One region of the Desulfosporosinus burensis genome, then DNA from elsewhere that is predicted to be linked to it. Evidence: riboswitches for the same ligand, from Rfam matches in the RefSeq annotation. Region 1 holds a riboswitch; each other region holds the start of a gene.
What was found. A riboswitch is a leader RNA that binds a small molecule or an ion and turns the genes downstream of it on or off. The one in region 1 is predicted to bind cyclic di-AMP.

Region 1 (4,470 bases):
AACTATGCCCAATTTCTCAAGGGTCTTGAGCAGTTGCATGCCAGAGGAATACGGGTTTGCGCCCACATAATTCTGGGTCTACCGGGAGAAACGAAAGCGGAGATGATGGCAACCGCGCAAGCGGTTGCCAACCTACCCTTAGAAGGGATTAAAATTCACTTACTGCATGTTCTAAGGGGAACTCCATTGGCAACAATTTTCCAGGACGAGCCTTTTGATCTCATGACGAAAGAGGAGTATGTTTCACTGGTTGCCGATATTTTAGAGATTCTACCACCAGAGATAGTTATTCATCGCCTTACGGGTGACGGCCCACCTGATGATCTGATTGGACCTCTTTGGAGCCGTAAAAAATGGGAGGTTCTCAATGCTATCGATGCTGAGTTAGAGCGGCGAGATTCATGGCAAGGAAAAAAGCAGGTATAAACAAAAAAAATAGCGATCTCGAAAGATCGCCAGAAAGAGGAGAGTACATGAGATTATGGCCTCAGAGGAGGCCGTAAGGGCAAAGGTTGGTAGGAACCAAATGCTTTAGAGCTGCTCGTAGGTTTAGGGGTGGATGGGGTTATATTGAAGCTAGGAGCTAAGTTCAAATATCGTTTCAGATCTGAATTTGTATCCATAATCCGTTGGGTTATTTGGTCATTATTAAGACGTTCTGTCATGTTGCATAGCTCCTTTCAAGAGTGGGTTTCCTATTCATTAAGGTGTCTCATACTGGATGTGCTTTCCTTCCCAAGTACGCAAAACTGCTTTGTTTTCATCAAGGGACACAAGGTATTGAGGAGAAATGGGTGTTTTGCCTCCACCTTTAGGGGCATTAATAATATAAGTTGGCACGGCAAGTCCAGACGTATGCCCACGCAACTGTTCCATAACTGCAATTCCGTCTTGGATTCTGGGAACGAAATGGCGGGTTCCTTTGACATTTTTAGCATGGAAGATATAGTAGGGGCGAACCCTGATTTTCAGCAATTCATGATTAAGTTTTTTCATTACCTCTGGCTGATGATTGATACCTTTGAGTAAAACCGCCTGATTCCCTAGGACCACACCGGCTGCAATAAGTTTGTCGGCCGCATCTTTAGCGTCTTTTGTGACTTCTTTGGGGTGGTTAAACTGAGTATTAATGTAGATAGGAGGGTATTTTGCCAGGACTGTGCATAATTCATCCGTAATGCGCATGGGTAGGGTGACTGGAGCCCGCGTCCCAAGGCGCTTGATTTCTACATGGGGGATAGCGTGGAGTTCTCCGAGAAGCCAATCTAAGGTTAGATCACTGAGTAGTAAGGCATCTCCTCCGGTCACTAAGACATCTCGGATTTCGGGGTTTGCCCGAATGTAGTCCAGTGCCTCTTTAAGCTGATGGCGCGGAGAATGGGTATCTGTTTCCCCAATATTCCGTCTGCGTTGACAATGTCGGCAGTACATAGCACACATGTTAGTGACGTTGATGATTAAACGATCTGGGTAACGCCGTGTTATGCTGGCAGCAGGCGATGTAATTGCCTCTCCCATGGGATCTTCTTCACCAAAATTATCAAAAAGTTCTGCTTGGGTGGGTAATCCTTGTAGCCGAATAGGATCAAAGGGATCAGTATCATCCATTAAACTCAGATAATAAGGAGATACAGCCCAGCGAAAGGTTTTCCCAACACGTTCAAGTTCTATACGTTGCTCAGCTGTTAAGGGTAGTAACGAATTCAGGACATGGGAATCTGATATTCTGTGCGTCATTTGCCAATGCCAGTTTTCCCAGTCTTCAGGCGTTGCGCCGAAATAGCTTAGAATCTTTGCTCGACGAGTTTCGAACATTTCTGAACAAACGGATCCAGTCGGAATAGTCTCCGATTGGGTTAAATATGGGGTAATCATTTGTTTAAGTTCTTCTGCTCGCTTCAGTGCATATTGCCGAAAGGTATCGGGACGGTTTTGTAGTTGAACGGACATTTATATCCCTCCTTGAAATTAGATTTCCAAATTGGTTCCTTAGTTTGGCCTGGGGGGATAACAGAGGTTCTTTTTCAAATAAAAAAGAACCGATTCTATATAACGGCTCCCAAACGGTAAGAACGCAGAATATCACGCTAAACGTGTTTCAACGCCTACGAGGTTTGCTGTCGGGTGCGAGCGCATACTCTACGGCGATTCACCCCAAGAATGCTTCCCCCGTTTTCCCTTTGGGAAATTCAGCAGTTAATATAACATTTTTTACTAACAACCTAATAATAGCATATAAGTTGTTACCCGTCAATAGCATGATGTCAGCTGATGTTGGCTATGTTATAATAGAATGAAATTGATTGGAAATTCGAACCAGGAAGTACGATAAGGGGTTGAACGTATTGGACCATGCACGTTATCAAGAAATCGCCATTGACATAGCCCACGCCATTATGATGGGAGAGTACCATGAGGGAGTAAGGATACATGGCCGTTCTACTTTAGCAGGGCGGTATAATGTATCACCAGAAACTATTCGTCGGGCCATCGCCGTTTTGCAAAATGTCGGTGTGGTGATGGTCAGTCAAGGCGTAGGGATTACGGTAACATCGAAAGCTATGGCTGAAAAATTTGTTAAATCCTTTGATCAAAAAGGAGAAATTCAGGTCTTTGTAGAAGATTTGAAAAAGCTGATGGATCAAAGGCGTGAAAATGACTTAAAGATTGAAAGTCATCTGAACAAGTTTTTAGGTTATTCAGATCGTTTAATGTCTCGTTGGATGGATATCGGAGAAGTAGAAATCGGAAAAAGCTCACCGGCCATTGGCAAGACCTTGAAAGAATTGAAAATCCGGGAGCGTACAGGAACCACCATTGTAGCGGTGGTTCGAGACGGCCTTGAGCAGTTTTCACCGGAGACAGGGTTTGTCCTTCGGGGAGAAGATGTCTTACTGGTAGCTGGCTCAGCTGAGGGTCAGCAAAAATTAAAGTTAATTCTATGATTTGGAGTAGGCACCATGTATCCAGGTATTGATATTATTGAAATAGAACGAGTCGTTCAGGCCTATAAGAGGCAACCTAAATTGTTTGAGCGTCTTTTCACAATCCAAGAGCGTGACAACTTACTGGGAAAAGGCATCCAGAGTTATGCTGCTCGTTTTGCTGGCAAAGAGGCTATTCTAAAGACGTTAGGGACGGGGCTTAGCGGCTTATCTTGGCACGATATAGAAATATTGAATGATTTAAGCGGAGAGCCTCTGGTCTATCTCAGTTCTAGAGCTATGAATCAAGTCAGAGCTAGGGGCGGGTCCCAAGTAAGGGTAAGCTTGACCCATAATCGAACCCAAGCGATGGCCTTTGCGATATTAAGCTGAACGAAAAGCTAGGGGCAATTCATGGATCCCTACAGCATAAGAAGTACAAGTGAAGTCTTAAATTGAGAGAGAACCGGGGTGGGGAATGTGCGTGTGGTCAGCGCAGAACAAATGCGTCAGATCGAAGAAAAAGCGATTCATCATTATGGTATCCCCAGTTTGCTCCTGATGGAAAATGCAGCCTGGGCAGTCGTTGAAGAGATTCGACGTAATCTTCTTAATCATCAAGAGCAGAGAGAATTAAGTGGACGAAAAGCAGTGATTCTAGCTGGAAAGGGTAATAACGGCGGAGATGGCTTAGCTGTTGCACGCCATCTTGTGTTCCAGGGCATGGATGTTACCGTTTTGTTATTTGCTGGACTTGAGGAACTTAAAGGAGATGCTGCTTTAAATTTACGTCTATATCAAGGTACTAGCGGAAAATTGTTCGTGATTAAAGGACAAGAGCAACGCCGCTTAACACGTTTAGCACTCGCTCAAGCAGATGTTGCCGTGGATGCACTTTATGGAATTGGCTTGCGTGGTGCTTTGCCAGGCTTAATAGAAGAATATGTGGACGAAGTAAACCGTTCTCCAGGATGGGTGATTTCCATCGATATCCCCAGTGGGGTAGAGGCCAATACGGGTAATGTTTACCGTACAGCGGTCCGCGCCCAAGCCACTGTTACTTTTGGACTCCCGAAATGGGGTCTTTTTCTCGGTGAAGGCCCAGATTATTGTGGACGGGTTATAGTGGATCCGATTTCTATTCCCGAAGCATACTTAGAAGATGAAGGAATATCGACGTTTGTCTTGATGGATGAGGATATACGCACTAGTCTTCCTGTACGTCAACTAAAAGGTCACAAAGGAACCCATGGCAAAGGGATTCTTGTGGCAGGGTCTAAGGGGATGAGCGGAGCCGCGGTTCTGGCAGGACGGGGTGCTTTGCGTAGTGGGATTGGACTGTTGCAAATCGTGACTGCAGAGGGAATTGCCAACGATGTAGATGCCTGCCTTACAGAGGCAACCGTTTGGCACGCTCCTGGAGAGGATTACCTAAATGAAGAAGCTTGGTCAGTGATTAATAGGCAGTCTAGAAACGCGCAGGCTCTTGCGATGGGTCCTGGCTTAGGTCAGAATCCGCAATTTATCCCAGTGCTCGAAGAAATCC
Region 2 (4,470 bases), on a different contig from region 1:
CAAATCCTTTCATAATTCGTTGCTGGTGTTTGCTTTGTAACTCTAATACTTGAACCAATTTGTGATTCTCAGTCTGGCTGTCACCTCCTGTAGTCGCTAAAGTATTCGTACACCTGTTTAATTATCGAGGGGTAGGTTCGAAATTTTTTTAAAAGTCGGGTATGAGACTGAATTCATCGTCCAGCTTCCATAAAAGATTAAAATGGCTGAGGAATAGCTCCTCAGCCACTTTAATTAGAACACTTGCAATATCAGATTCACCAACTCATGGACAAAAATCTGTCGCCTCAGTTGATTCTGCCTTAGAATATATATGGATCTCAGCATATTGTTACTCCAGATGTTTGGTCTTATTAACTGTTTATGACTTTATAACCAGCATCTTCTACGGCCTTAATAAGTAATGAACGTTCAGTCGTTCCTAAGACTACTGCTTGTTTACGAGCTAAATCGACTTCTGCTTGAGAAACACCAGGTACATTTGATAACGCTTTCTCAACTGAACTCTTACAGTGACCACAAGTCATTCCCTCAATTTTTAATACAGTACCATCATGTGGATTCAACGCATTCCCTCCAGAATGACCTTTATTTGAATGTCCACAGCAACCACTCATTTCACATCTCTCCTTTATTAGGTAAAATCTTTGGCTTGTTATCTCCCTTAGCAATGAACCAAATATTTCGTACAAACTGGTGTTATGATTCCAAAAATCAGCCTAAAATATCCTTATTTAAGGTTAGATCTTGTATTAACACAATTTCTCTGTTAATTTGATAAAATTATGTTCTAAAAAAATTGAAAATTTCTCATGAAGAAAGAACCCTGATTGATGTTCAGGATCCCTTCTTATATGCAACGCATCCAACTGTCAGGCATTGCTATTCTTACAGTTTTCTTATCGAATCCGTCGAGCGCCTAGATAACGTTTTGCCCAATAGCTATCCGACAAGCTCTGAATATCTACTCCTTTACTAGCAGCTCCGATTGTACGCCCTCCACCAATATATATCCTCACATCCGTAGCACCTGGGGCATAGGTTTGGAAAAAAACGAGATCTCCAGGTCTTAACTCATTACGGCTGACAGGTGTGCCAAGTTTGTACTGATCGGCGGCAACTCGAGGTAGAGTAATCCCGGAAGCTTTGAACACATATTGCACAAATCCGGAACAATCAAATCCTTTTAGACTCGTTCCGCCCCAAACATAAGGAATCCCTTGTAAACTTAGGGCACGGCTAATGAGCTTGTCCACATCTAAACTTCCCCTAGACACTTGGGATACTGGAACCTGTTTAGTCCCAGAGGCCACCTTCTGCGAAGAAGCGCTAGGCTTTTTAACGGTCTGAGGTTTTTGTGTCGTCTTGCCCACCGAAGCTGGAGTTTTCGTTTCAACAGGAGTTGACGTTTGCTTTTCGTCAGGAACATTATTACTTTCAGGTATTTGTGACACGTTCGTTTTGACCTCGATCTTAGGTGTCCAATTAAATGCCTCGCGCATTCTTTGAGAATATACTTTCGATGTAGAAACTGCCAAAGGAGGATTTTTGAGTATGGTAGTTTGTACTGTATCAAACTTTGGGACATCCTGAGAATTGAGCATTGCAGCTTGAGATGGGCTTATCCCCGTTAAGCTGCTTGTCAAAATAACACCCGCAAGGGCAACCCCACTAAACCACTTTTTCTTGGGAATTAACACTAAGTTGTCCACCTTTCTTTGCTTACGAGGTTAGTTGACGGATTCGGGCTAAAGGTGTAAGCCCTACATGTTCTACACATGATTCACCCCACATGAAATCCCCCGTTCTGAGCATCCAAAAGCTCAGATTCAGCACTTTAATTATTATGTTTCATATTAAAGGTAATGTAAGAATGGAATGAAACGATCTCAACCCCCTTCTGAATACCACTTAATGATACTACACAAATATGAATTTCCCATGAACGAGAATCTCTAATTGACGATCACTTCACGCGAACCTATTCTAAGACTTGAACATATACTTTCCTAAAATGCTAAAGGACGTGAACGGATATGGTGGTCTCGCCAGATCTCCCCAGCTTACCCTTTATTTTGAGAAATGGAGTAAAATACTTTGAGTTAATTGCCCAACCCGTACAACGGGAGATTCTTCCTGGACTCTACATTAATGCTTGGGGATATAATGGTAGTACACCCGGACCGACTATCCATGTTTATCCCGGGGACTTTGTCAATATTCGTGTTTTCAACAGGCTTCCCGAATCAACTAGCGTGCACTGGCACGGTTTAGATGTTCCAAACGTCATGGATGGTGCCCCTGGTATGACAACTAGCCCTGAGATTGGACCCGGAAACTATTTTGACTATCAATTTCAGATTAATAATCCACCCGGTACTCACATGTATCACGCTCATTTGGATGCGCTGCGTCAGGAAATGATGGGCCTACAAGGCGGCCTGATTATTTTGGAACCAGACCAACCAAGCTGCGTTCATCGTGATTACTTCCTCATGTTCCAAGAGTTCCATGTCGACAAACAGCCCATGCGCGGATATACACCCGGTGTCTATGATCTCGATCCTTACAATATGGACTATAATTTCTTTACAATTAATGGGCGATGTTTTCCAGACACCACGCCACTAGAAGTCTGTACTGGTGAGAATGTTCGAATTCGTTTGAGTAATGCCATGGAAACCGCCCACCCAATCCATCTCCACGGCCATCAATTCTATGTAACCGCTTCTGATGGTAACAGGATTTCTCCCGGTCAACAACTTTTGCGAAGCAATATATTAGTCGCTTCTGGGGATACCTGGGATATTGAGTTTTCGGCCAATAATCCCGGCCAGTGGCCTTTTCACTGCCATATACCGCACCATATGACCAATAACATGTCTAAATCGGGAGGCGGGATGATGACAACGGTTCTTTATAAACAGTGAACTCGTTCAGCTAAAGCTGAACATCAAGGCTTCAGGTACGAAAGCCTCCGGTGGAGGGTTTCGCCGAAGGCGCAGAGCCAGTGACGAATACTTTAGCGCCGTAGGATGAGTATCGCCGAAAGCACACAGTCCTGAACGAATACATTCGCGCTGAGGATTGGTTTCGCCGAAGCCGTCTATCCTATAAGGAACACTTCGCGGCGAAGGATTGACTCTAACCCCACCTGAAGTTTACGAAGAACTTGCTAGATAACAAACAACGGTATATCTGAGAGAATAGCTGTTAGCTTAATAATAAAAGGGCAGTTTCTCCCAGGGGTAACTGCCCTTTTGTTGCTTTCGCTGGCTAATTCCCTTATTACTTTGCGTCAATAGTATTTAGAATCGGTCCCTGCCAGTTTTCAAACCAAACCTGACCCGTGTATCCATTAACATCAAGTTCCGCGTAATCCTTACCATCTTTCTGAATCATAAATTCATAGTAACCAGGCGCTAGTTCTGGTTTTCCGATTGAATATCCTTGGCCCAATTTGGTTACGAACTCTTGAGCACTCTTCGTGGCCTGTTCTTCGCTGACTGTAACCGCCCCGTTATTTCCCCAATTCATATGTCCATATTTTGTATTCCACATAATATTTGGACCCATGTCAGTTATGATCTGTCCGCCATTCTTGTAAACCATAACTTCATAGGCTTTAGCCCCTGTCGCTCCCTCTTTGAGCTCTACTTCATATCCATTTGCAAATTCATAAAGTTCGGCCACAACGACGTCTTGGTTAAATTTTTGAATATAAGCCTTAGCAATGGCTACTGCTTGATCAGATGTGGTGACTTCGCCATTTGTGAGGTCTACACCTAAGCTTTTTGCATCATAGCCGCCTCCCATCATGCCGTAACCACCTCCGCCCATCATACCGTAACCGCCACTGTATCCATTAGCACCGAAGCCTCCCATCATGCCATAACCGCCACCATATCCATTAGCACCGAAGCCTCCCATCATCCCATAGCCTCCACCATTCCCATTAGTACCGAAGCCTCCCATCATTCCATAGCCTCCACCATATCCGTTGGGTCCTGGAGTGGTAGCCACATCAGAGTTATCATTTGGGGAAGACAGTGCTAAAGTTATAGGTTGAGGTGTCCCAAGCTGACTACTCTGTGTCGTTGTTTCAACTGTCTGTGTGAATCCAAGAGTTTGTCCCAACGATTTCACGGCACCTGAACCAGAGGTTAGGGCGAAAGCCGTACCTGAAAGCGCTATCACGCTTGAAATTGAGAGTCCTACAATCCATTTTGTCTTGTTCATTTCTTTTTCCTCCTTTAATTTCAACCAAGAATGTTTTCACAGCAACCCTGTCTTTATGTCTTAAGTATATTTAATCAATTCGATTATGCTGTGAATGACTTATGAATTTGTTATGAATTTTCTCTCGAATTTGGTCACAACTCATAGCAAAACTGTAAATTTCCCATTAAATAAGGGACTCTGATTGATTCAGAATCCCTCTAAGCAATAAACTGATTCGAACTCCACAGT
Region 3 (4,470 bases), on a different contig from region 1:
GACCAAATGGCTATAGGTATCGACTTTACCTTGCGTGATGTTCAGACAGAGTTAAAAGGTAAAGGCTATCCCTGGGTACTAGCCAAAGGGTTTATCAACTCGGCCGTAATCACCCCTTGGCAGCCTTTTGCTGGACTTAAAGCTATGCTGGATGTTGATTTTTCTTTAGACAAAAATGGACAAGAGGTTCAACGGGGAACTATGAAAAAAAATGATTTTTGACCTACCGACAGTCATTGATTATACTGCACTGCACCTTGGACTTGGGCAAGGGGATATCATTTTTACTGGTACTCCGGCGGGCGTGGGGCCGGTACTTGACGGGGATCATTTTGCCTGTAAATTGGCTGATAAAGAGTTAGGGAACTGCATCATAAAGCTCTCGAAATAAGAAAAGGGTCTTCTTTACTATGTAACCCATAGGTATAGGGTTGTAACAAACTTCTATTGAAGTGTGTTACAACCCTATTTGTAGCGCAGTGCAACTATGGCGATTGCCTACGCTAAAGGCTTGGTTCCTCTTTACTTGACGGATTCTCTTAATTCCGGGATTAGATTGAGTGGTTCTTTTCCCTTAAGTGCTATGACGAGATTTTGGGCTGCTAGCATTGCTATATCAAAGATTATTGTAAGATTATATACCTGTCCTATATTATAGGGTAACTATTTCACACGGAGTCAATCGAAAATTATGGAAGTGACTTTGGCCTTTCATCTATTCTTTGGTTGAAGAATAATAATGTTATTCTAATAACTTGGGTTAAAAAACACGTTGAAAAAACCAATGAGAGGGTTTATAGTGAATGATGTTTATTGGCAAGGGGACTTCCTCAAGCCATCTGGAAATAGAAGGGACGGGAAAACCATGATCGTCATGGCGAAAATTCTAAGCACCTTGATCCTCGTTGTTTGGCTTCTGAGGAGGCGCGTTCAAATCGGGCATGCTATGCTAGCAGGTTCGATTATCTTATTCTTAATTGCTTCGCCCACGTGGGAAAAAGCATCTACTTCACTTCAAGCTACCTTACTGGAAATCAGAACCTGGGAAGTCATGTTAGCTATGTTTTTCGTCATGTGCCTTGAGCACCTTCTGCGCACGAGTGGAACCATAGAAGGCTTTATGAAGTCTATGAAAACAATGCTTCGCAGTGATCGCATCACTTAACACTGAGACCGGTTACCACATGGTAACCGGTCTCAGTACATATTCCCTCTCTAATATCTGCGTGCCCCGAGGTAACGGGAGGCGTAAAAGCTATCACTAAGGCTTGATACCTTTACATCACTATTGGGGTTACTGGCATGAACAAAACGTCCTCCTCCGGTATAAATGCCCACATGAGATGCACCCTTAGCATAGGTTGTAAAAAATACTAAATCACCGGGCACAAGACCATCTCTGCCCACTGCAGTTCCGGAGGTGAATTGATCAAAGGATGTACGAGGGAGGGATATCCCAGCACCAGCTAAGACATACTTGGTAAAACCTGAACAGTCAAAGCCACTGCGTGTTGTTCCGCCAAAAACATAGGGCGTCCCTTGCAAGCTAAGGGCGCGATCTACGATGCTTGAAGAATCACCGCTTCCACGAGAAGCAGCGTAAGCGACAGTGACAGGCCGACTATTAGGGCCTTTAGCAATTACTTGATTGACAGGAGCTTGAATGATCTTTTCATCGACTACCTGCTTAGTAACGTCAATACCATTCTTTTGCACATAAGAATATGTAACTAATTTTGAGCCATTACTACCTTGTGTAATGACTTTTGTTTTCCCGTATCCTAAACTGTTATCAGATTTTGTTACGACATCATAGGGAATTGTCTCTGGACCCGAATAGGTTCCCTGACTCACGACAGTAAGATAGGGTGTTGAATCCACAAGCTTAATAATTTGGCCCGGTTGCAACTTTGTATCTTTAGTTGCTCCTGGATTACCGGCTAGTACTTCATCTGTCAACATATTATTTTTGCGGGCAATAAGCCACCAAGAATCGTTGGCTAGGACAGTATAATCCTTTGTCCTTATTTTACCATCAACCAACTTCTTAAAAGCTTGATCAACTTGGATCATTTGATTGGGTTGGACCTCTGTCTCTTCGACATGAACCTCTTCGGCAAAATTAACGGAAGTGACCTTATTTTCCTCACTGGGTTTAACATAATAGGATTCATAGTCTTTAAGAACTTTATCGGAATCTTCTTTGCTGGGTAAAATTGCAATAACAGAACCATCTGCTTCTAACTTATAACCATCAAGATAAAATCCCAATTTATCTTCCAATGTCTGTTCGCTCAAAGCAGAGTCATGATAGACTGTTCGATTTACCCTAACCTTTTCATAGGTAATTTGGTCATGAGTTTTGGCAATCAGCCCGAAGGGCTTGCCATGTTCTTCTAGAATCGTTTCAACCAGATTATTACCCGTATTAACATCACGTACTAAGCCAATCTCTTGACCGTTAATCATTACGACAGCCGCAGAAGTCGTTGTCGAAAGATAATTGGTCAGCCCTCCAGTTAGGATAATTGTAATTGCTAGACCACCGATGACTTTCGGTGATTTCCAAGATATTTTTTGGAGAGTGTTGCGGAAAGATTGTTTGAAATCCAGTTGCATTGTTTTTCACCTTTCATAGCTTACGAGGTTAGTTGACGGATTCGGGCAAGAAGGTGTAAGCCCGACGCGTAAAATACGCGTTTAACCCCATAGTAATATCCCCCGCTCTAGATGAATCTAGATTCAGCTTTATTTTCCCTTTTTAGGGCACATCATAAAATATTCGACGAAATATGCAAATGTCCTTTAAATAAATTTATGTAAAACTTGGTAAAATAGTTCACTTTTCACAAAAAAAAGACCCACACTTCTAGTAAGTGGGGTTTCATGCTTTGCTTAGGTGGGGTGAACGAGTTCACTGAGCATCATTGACATTGATAAAAGGAACGGCGCCGCCAGTAACATTTGGAAGTTTACCATCCCATTTGTCAATGGCTTTAATCTGTGCTTCAATTTCTCTCAGTTTCACAAGTTCCGGGGTAACTTCTTGTTTTTGAAGTCGTAGAGATTCAGCTTCAGCTTTAGCTTGTTCAATCTTTTGCTTTGCCTCGATTTCTATTCTCTGAAGATCAAGATTGGCTTTCAGCGCTTGCTGCTCAGCAATTTGTTTTTGCTCAATCGCGTTATTGAACTCCGGACTAAATTTGAATTCTGTAATGTTAATTTCATCAAGAATCATATAATAAGTGGATAATTTTGACGAGAGTGTCTCTTTGATCTTGGAACTAACTTCTGAACGTTTAGAAATCAGCTCCTCAGCAGTGTATTGGGCGGTAACAGCCTTTACTGCTTCGCCGATGGCGGGATCTACAATTCGATCTCCGTACGATAAACCTACACTTTGATAAAGCTTATTCGCTGCGCTGGGCTCAAGGTGAAAGTTAACTGCGACAGTCGTGGTAACGATTTGTAGGTCCTTTGAAGCGGCCGTTTGATCGGATTGAGATTTTTGGACTCGTACATCAACATGGATCACGTCTTGAATGAAGGGGATCTTAAAATGAATTCCTTCGGTTAAAACGATCGGGCGCACTGCCCCTAATTGAAGAACGATGCCTCTTTGACCTGCATTCACGATGACAAAGGCATTTAGCCCCAAGATAATAAGGATTAGAACCACTAGGCCAGATGTAATAAGGCTTTTACTCATTTTAGGTTTTGGAATCATATTGACAACCTTTGAAGAATCCAGTTGGGTACCCTCCTCTCATTTATATTGAGTAGATCATTTCTGCTTTTCCCGACCTTAGGTAAGATTCCCGCGATATTTATTAGTACTCTTTTTTGCAATAAGTATGACGAATTTATTTGAAAGAGAAGAACGTTTGATGCCGTCTAGAGTCAGTACGAGGTGTAGATATAATACAACTAAATGTAGTAATATAGGATATACCCTCTACATTCGTCCCAACCGAGGAGGAACTAGCTCTAGTCGAGAAGGTTAACCCCAAGCGTATTCGAAATATTGAGTTTTAGTATAAGGATCTTTTAACAGAAATGATTTCAGCTATTATGCTTATGGCAATTTCTGACGGAGTTTGAGCATTAATATCTAAACCTATTGGCGCTCTTAAACGGGTAAGATCTTGCGAAGTATACCCTATTTTTTGCAGGTAGTTTCCAATCGCGGTTATCTTTTTTGTACTGCCCAACATTCCCACATATTTGGTTGAATAGCTGAGGATGTTTTTTAAACAATCGGCATCTGTCTGATGGCTCCAAGTCGCTATGACAACAGAGGTATCACGGTTGGGTAGATAATTTTTGATACCTGTCTCAAAATCACTGCAAATAACCGAGTATGATTCCGCGAAAAACTCAGGTAGAGCATAGGCTGGACGATCATCGATAACAGTCACTTGGAAATCAAGCGAATTTGCATAAAAAGCAACTTCCTTGGCCACATGGCCC
Region 4 (4,470 bases), on a different contig from region 1:
TGGCCAGGGTGTCAATGGATACGGTGGCGGGTATGGCATGATGGGTGGTCAAGGTGGTAATGGATATGGTGGTGGTTACGGTATGATGGGCGGTGGCTATGATGCCAAAAGCTTAGGTGTTGACCTAACAAACGGTGAAGTCACCACATCTGATCAAGCAGTAGCCATTGCTAAGGCTTATACACAAAAATCCAACCATGACGTTGTTGTAGCCGAACTTCATGAATTTTCAAATGGATATGAAGTAGAGCTCAAGGAGGGAGCGACAGGGGCTAAAGCCTATGAAGTGATGGTTTACAAGAATGGCGGACAGATCATTACTGAAATAGGTCCGAATATTATGTGGAATACAAAATATGGACATATGAATTGGGGGAATAACGGGGCGGTTACGGTCAGTGAAGAACAAGCTACGAATAACGCTCAAGAGTTCGTAGCCAAATTGGGCCAAGGATATTCAATCGGGAAACCAGAACTAGCGCCTGGTTACTATGAGTTCATGATTCAGAAAGACGGTAAGGATTACGCGGAACTTGATGTTAATGGATATACGGGTCAGGCTTGGTTCGAAAACTGGCAGGGACCTATTATTAATACTATCGCTGCAAAGTAAAAAGGGAATTAGCCATCGAAAGCAACAAAAGGGCAGTGACTCCTTCAGGGAGAAATTGTCCTTTTGGCATCGTTATGGGATTAGACATAAGAAATAAATGTATAAAGAGTGTACTGTCATTGTCTTATTCTAGTCCAAACCTGTTCAAGGTTATGGTACCTAAGTTTTTATAGTTCGTATTATTGTTTAACGTTTTACGCAGAGATAGCCGGGCTTTGTGTAATCGCCATTTTACTAACTCCACGGAGCAATCTAAAATCTCGGAAACTTCCTTTGTTAATGTAGAATAAATATAATGTTATATATGGCCGTGCACTTCTTAATTTTGCCTAGAATATTATGGATCAAATTGGTAAAAGGAGTGCTGACCATGAAGATGATGTTTCATACTGTAAAGCAAGGGGATACCCTTTGGAAAATTGCTCATCACCACCACACTACCGTTCATCATTTGCTTCACATTAATCCTTCGATAAAGAATCCTGATCTGATATATGTAGGTCAGAGATTAAAAGTTCATTAACAAATTTTAATCAAGAATCTAAAAAATCCGTAACTTTAAGGGGGGTGTCTCACAAAGGCATCCCCTTAAAGTTACTTCATCTGGCCCAGATCATTGCAATTTTTAACAGTAGAATCAACCTTTTTTCCTCCAACTGCTTCCTTTAGAGAATAACCGTTTGGAGACGCACAAAAAGTGGATGGTTAAAGCATAACTGTAGTAATAGTGGTAACGCATGGCCTGCCACTATATGGGTAAACATCAGCACGAATTAAACACAAGCGTAGCAAACTTATCGGGCGACTTTAACTTATTTTGCCACTATACTTGTCATCATACCGCCATCCTCATGGTCAAGTATATGGCAGTGCAGCATCCACGTTCCTGGATTAGTCATGGTGAAGGCAATATCCACATACTCGCCGGCAGGCACATTAAGAGTATCCTTCCTAGTCTCTCGCTCGGGTTTTCTACCGTTCAAAGAAACAATCTGGAACCCGGTTCCGTGAATGTGAATAGGATGATCCATTTTTTCTGCTGTAGTTACATCCTTGTTCCACAAACGAATTTTAACAACCTGACCTAACTTTACTTCTATAGGGTCAGTATCGGGATAGGACTTGCCGTTAATGGTCCAGCGAACCATGCTATCCTCAGAACCGGGTTCAGTGGCTGGCATGGGCATAGCCGTCATATCATGTCCCCCAGGGCTAGTGGGCATGCTTGGCGTGGGAATGGATTAAACAGAACTTGGGATGGGCATTCGTTTACAATAACACAGGGATTCCCTTGGCCGCCGGTATTCTGTATCCTTTCACAGGACTTCTGGTTAGCCCAGAACTAGCTTCCTTTTTATGGCCATGAGTTCGGTATCCGTGACGATGAACACGCTTCTTTTAAAACGCTACCAACCATCGTTCCGGAGAGAACAGATGAAAACAGCACACTAAGGAGGAGGTATTACTATGAGCGAGTTAGAAGCAAAAGCCGCTAGGCAGTCTTCAGTGGTCTATACAGCACTTTCGCTGGCTATAACTCTTATTTTTCTGGTCATCACTTGGTTGAACGGAAATACCTATACTGCTGTGGCTAGGATGCGGGGCATGATTTGGGTTTTCACCTTGAGTATGATTGTCTTAATGCCGATCGTTATCCCGGCGGTGAAGAAAAAAATAATGGGTTAAAGAGCGTAACTGCCCTTTTCAAGTTGGGTTCCGCGTTCATAGGAAATTCATAGTTGTGTAGTATCATTAAGGGTGTTTACTAGGAGGTTAAGATTGTTCTTTGTAAGTGGCAGGGGAAGGAGGGTTTCATACGTTATGCCAAATGCAAAGTAGATCACTCTAAAATTACACTCTTTGAAACAAACTTAATAAAGGTAAGATGCTTAATCTGAGTTTCATAAGCTCAGAACGGGGGATTTCATGTGGGGTGAATCATGTTCAGGACATGTAGGGCTTACACCTTTAGCCCGAATCCGTCAACTAACCTCGTAAGCAAAGAAAGGTGGATAAACTGAGTGTTAATTCCCAAGAAAAAATGGCTTAGTGGGGTCGCTCTTGCAGGTGTTCTTTTATCAAGTAGTTTGACTTGGGTAGCCCCTTCTCAGGCTGCAATTCTCGATTCTCAGGATGTTCCAATGGTTAGATCCGTGCAAACTACCTTACTCAAAAATCCTCCTTCGTCAGCTTCCCCATCGAAAGTATATTCTCAAAGAGTGAGTGAGGCATTTAATTGGACACCTGCTATCGAGGTCAAAGCGAACGTGGCACAAATACCTGAAAGTAATAATGTTCCTGACGAAAAGAAAACGTCAACTCCTGCTGAAAAGAAAACTCCGGCTTCGGTGGGAAAGACGACCCAAAAACCGGAGACCGTTAAAAAGCCCAGCGCTCCTTCTCAGAAGGTGGCCTCTGGGACTAAACAGGTTCCAGTATCCCAAGTGTCTAGGGGAAGTTTAGATGTGGACAAGCTCATTAGCCGTGCCTTAAGTTTACAAGGAATTCCTTATGTTTGGGGCGGAACGAGTCTGAAAGGATTTGATTGTTCAGGATTTGTGCAATATGTGTTCAAAGCTTCCGGGATTACACTACCTCGAGTTGCTGCAGATCAGTACAAACTTGGCACACCTGTCGGCCGTAATGAGTTAAGACCCGGAGATCTCGTTTTCTTCCAAACCTATGCCCCTGGTGCTACGGATGTGAGGATATATATTGGTGGAGGGCGTACAATCGGAGCTGCTAGTAAAGGAGTAGATATTCAGAGTTTGTCGGATAGCTATTGGGCAAAACGTTATCTAGGCGCTCGACGGATTCAATAAGAAAAAATTCAGTCCATTAATTATTAAGGCCGTAGAAGATGTTGGTTATAAAGTCGTAAATAGTTAATGACAATAAGCTGAGATCCATATATATTCTAAGGCAGATTTAACTGTGGCAACAGATTCTTGTCCATGAGTTGGTGAATCTGATATCGCAAATGTTCTAATAGAAGTGGCTGAGGAACTATTCCTCAGCCACTTCTATCTTTTTAGGAAGTTTGACAATGAATTCAGTCTCACGCCCGACTTCACTCTGTACGGCGATCGTGCCTTGATGGAGGTCCGTAATCTGGCGGATCAGCGCCAGACCAATTCCAGTTCCCCCTGTCTCGCGGGTCCGAGATTTATCGGCCCGGTAAAATCGTTCAAATATTAAAGGGAGATCGTCTTTAGGGATGCCCATACGTGTTTCTAATCTTAATTTCTGCATAATCCGGCGTTTGTGTAAGGGCAACGGTAATCTGACCGCCTGAGTTGGAGTACCGATAGGCATTATGCACTAGATTGTAAAAATAGTCGGGTCAGAAGGCGCTCGTCCCCGTACATAGTCACAGGTTCCTTAGCGGTGTTCCAATTTAGAGTTAATTCTTTTTCATGGATGAGGGGGTTGAGACTGCGAATAATTTTTTCAAGAAGATGCTTTAAGTCCACAGGTTCGAGGATTAACTGTAAAGCACCGATTTCAGCAACATTTAAGTCTTTAAGATCGCTGGACAAGTCAACTAATCGGTCAATCTCCTCATGAATGGAGGAAAGATTTTCTTGATTAGCTGGAAGAACGTTGTCTTGGAAGCCTTCAATATAGCTTTTGATCGAGGTTAAGGGGGTGCGCAGTTCGTGGGCGATATCGGCGGTAAACTGTTTGCGGAGGGTTTCTTGGCGGTCCAAATTATCTGCCATCGCATTAAAAGCGTTCGCCAGTTGCCCTACTTCGTCTTTAGAGCGAAGGTCAACGCGTTCGTCGAGGTGCCCATGTCCAATACGATTGGCTGCTTGCATTAATCGTCTCAGCGGAGCGACGAGTTGGCGGCTTGT

Region 2: linked by a shared signal. The riboswitch ahead of ACYQ3Q_RS00295 (C40 family peptidase) and the one ahead of eam (glutamate 2,3-aminomutase) in region 1 are both predicted to bind cyclic di-AMP.
Region 3: linked by a shared signal. The riboswitch ahead of ACYQ3Q_RS04785 (C40 family peptidase) and the one ahead of eam (glutamate 2,3-aminomutase) in region 1 are both predicted to bind cyclic di-AMP.
Region 4: linked by a shared signal. The riboswitch ahead of ACYQ3Q_RS11970 (C40 family peptidase) and the one ahead of eam (glutamate 2,3-aminomutase) in region 1 are both predicted to bind cyclic di-AMP.

What each region holds. Positions count from the first base shown of each region.
Region 1 is NZ_BAAHYN010000016.1:3,316-7,785, forward strand. It holds gene mnmL (tRNA modification radical SAM protein MnmL/YtqA) at 1-426, shown strand, start outside; gene eam (glutamate 2,3-aminomutase) at 703-1,950, opposite strand; cyclic di-AMP (ydaO/yuaA leader) riboswitch at 2,088-2,205, opposite strand; gene ACYQ3Q_RS23420 (TrkA C-terminal domain-containing protein) at 2,346-2,945, shown strand; gene acpS (holo-ACP synthase) at 2,961-3,317, shown strand; gene ACYQ3Q_RS23430 (NAD(P)H-hydrate dehydratase) at 3,405-4,470, shown strand, end outside.
Region 2 is NZ_BAAHYN010000001.1:49,314-53,783, forward strand. It holds gene ACYQ3Q_RS00290 (CopZ family metallochaperone) at 354-566, opposite strand; gene ACYQ3Q_RS00295 (C40 family peptidase) at 900-1,700, opposite strand; cyclic di-AMP (ydaO/yuaA leader) riboswitch at 1,705-1,845, opposite strand; gene ACYQ3Q_RS00300 (multicopper oxidase family protein) at 2,037-2,930, shown strand; gene ACYQ3Q_RS00305 (peptidase) at 3,289-4,239, opposite strand.
Region 3 is NZ_BAAHYN010000002.1:374,906-379,375, reverse strand. It holds partial or broken gene ACYQ3Q_RS04795 (fumarylacetoacetate hydrolase family protein) at 1-391, shown strand, start outside; gene ACYQ3Q_RS04790 (hypothetical protein) at 800-1,165, shown strand; gene ACYQ3Q_RS04785 (C40 family peptidase) at 1,216-2,619, opposite strand; cyclic di-AMP (ydaO/yuaA leader) riboswitch at 2,622-2,758, opposite strand; gene ACYQ3Q_RS04780 (prohibitin family protein) at 2,915-3,751, opposite strand; gene ACYQ3Q_RS04775 (XdhC family protein) at 4,032-4,470, opposite strand, start outside.
Region 4 is NZ_BAAHYN010000006.1:102,964-107,433, forward strand. It holds gene ACYQ3Q_RS11950 (peptidase) at 1-613, shown strand, start outside; gene ACYQ3Q_RS11955 (LysM peptidoglycan-binding domain-containing protein) at 984-1,136, shown strand; gene ACYQ3Q_RS11960 (multicopper oxidase domain-containing protein) at 1,426-1,809, opposite strand; gene ACYQ3Q_RS11965 (hypothetical protein) at 2,081-2,299, shown strand; cyclic di-AMP (ydaO/yuaA leader) riboswitch at 2,490-2,629, shown strand; gene ACYQ3Q_RS11970 (C40 family peptidase) at 2,635-3,435, shown strand; partial or broken gene ACYQ3Q_RS11975 (sensor histidine kinase) at 3,620-4,470, opposite strand, start outside.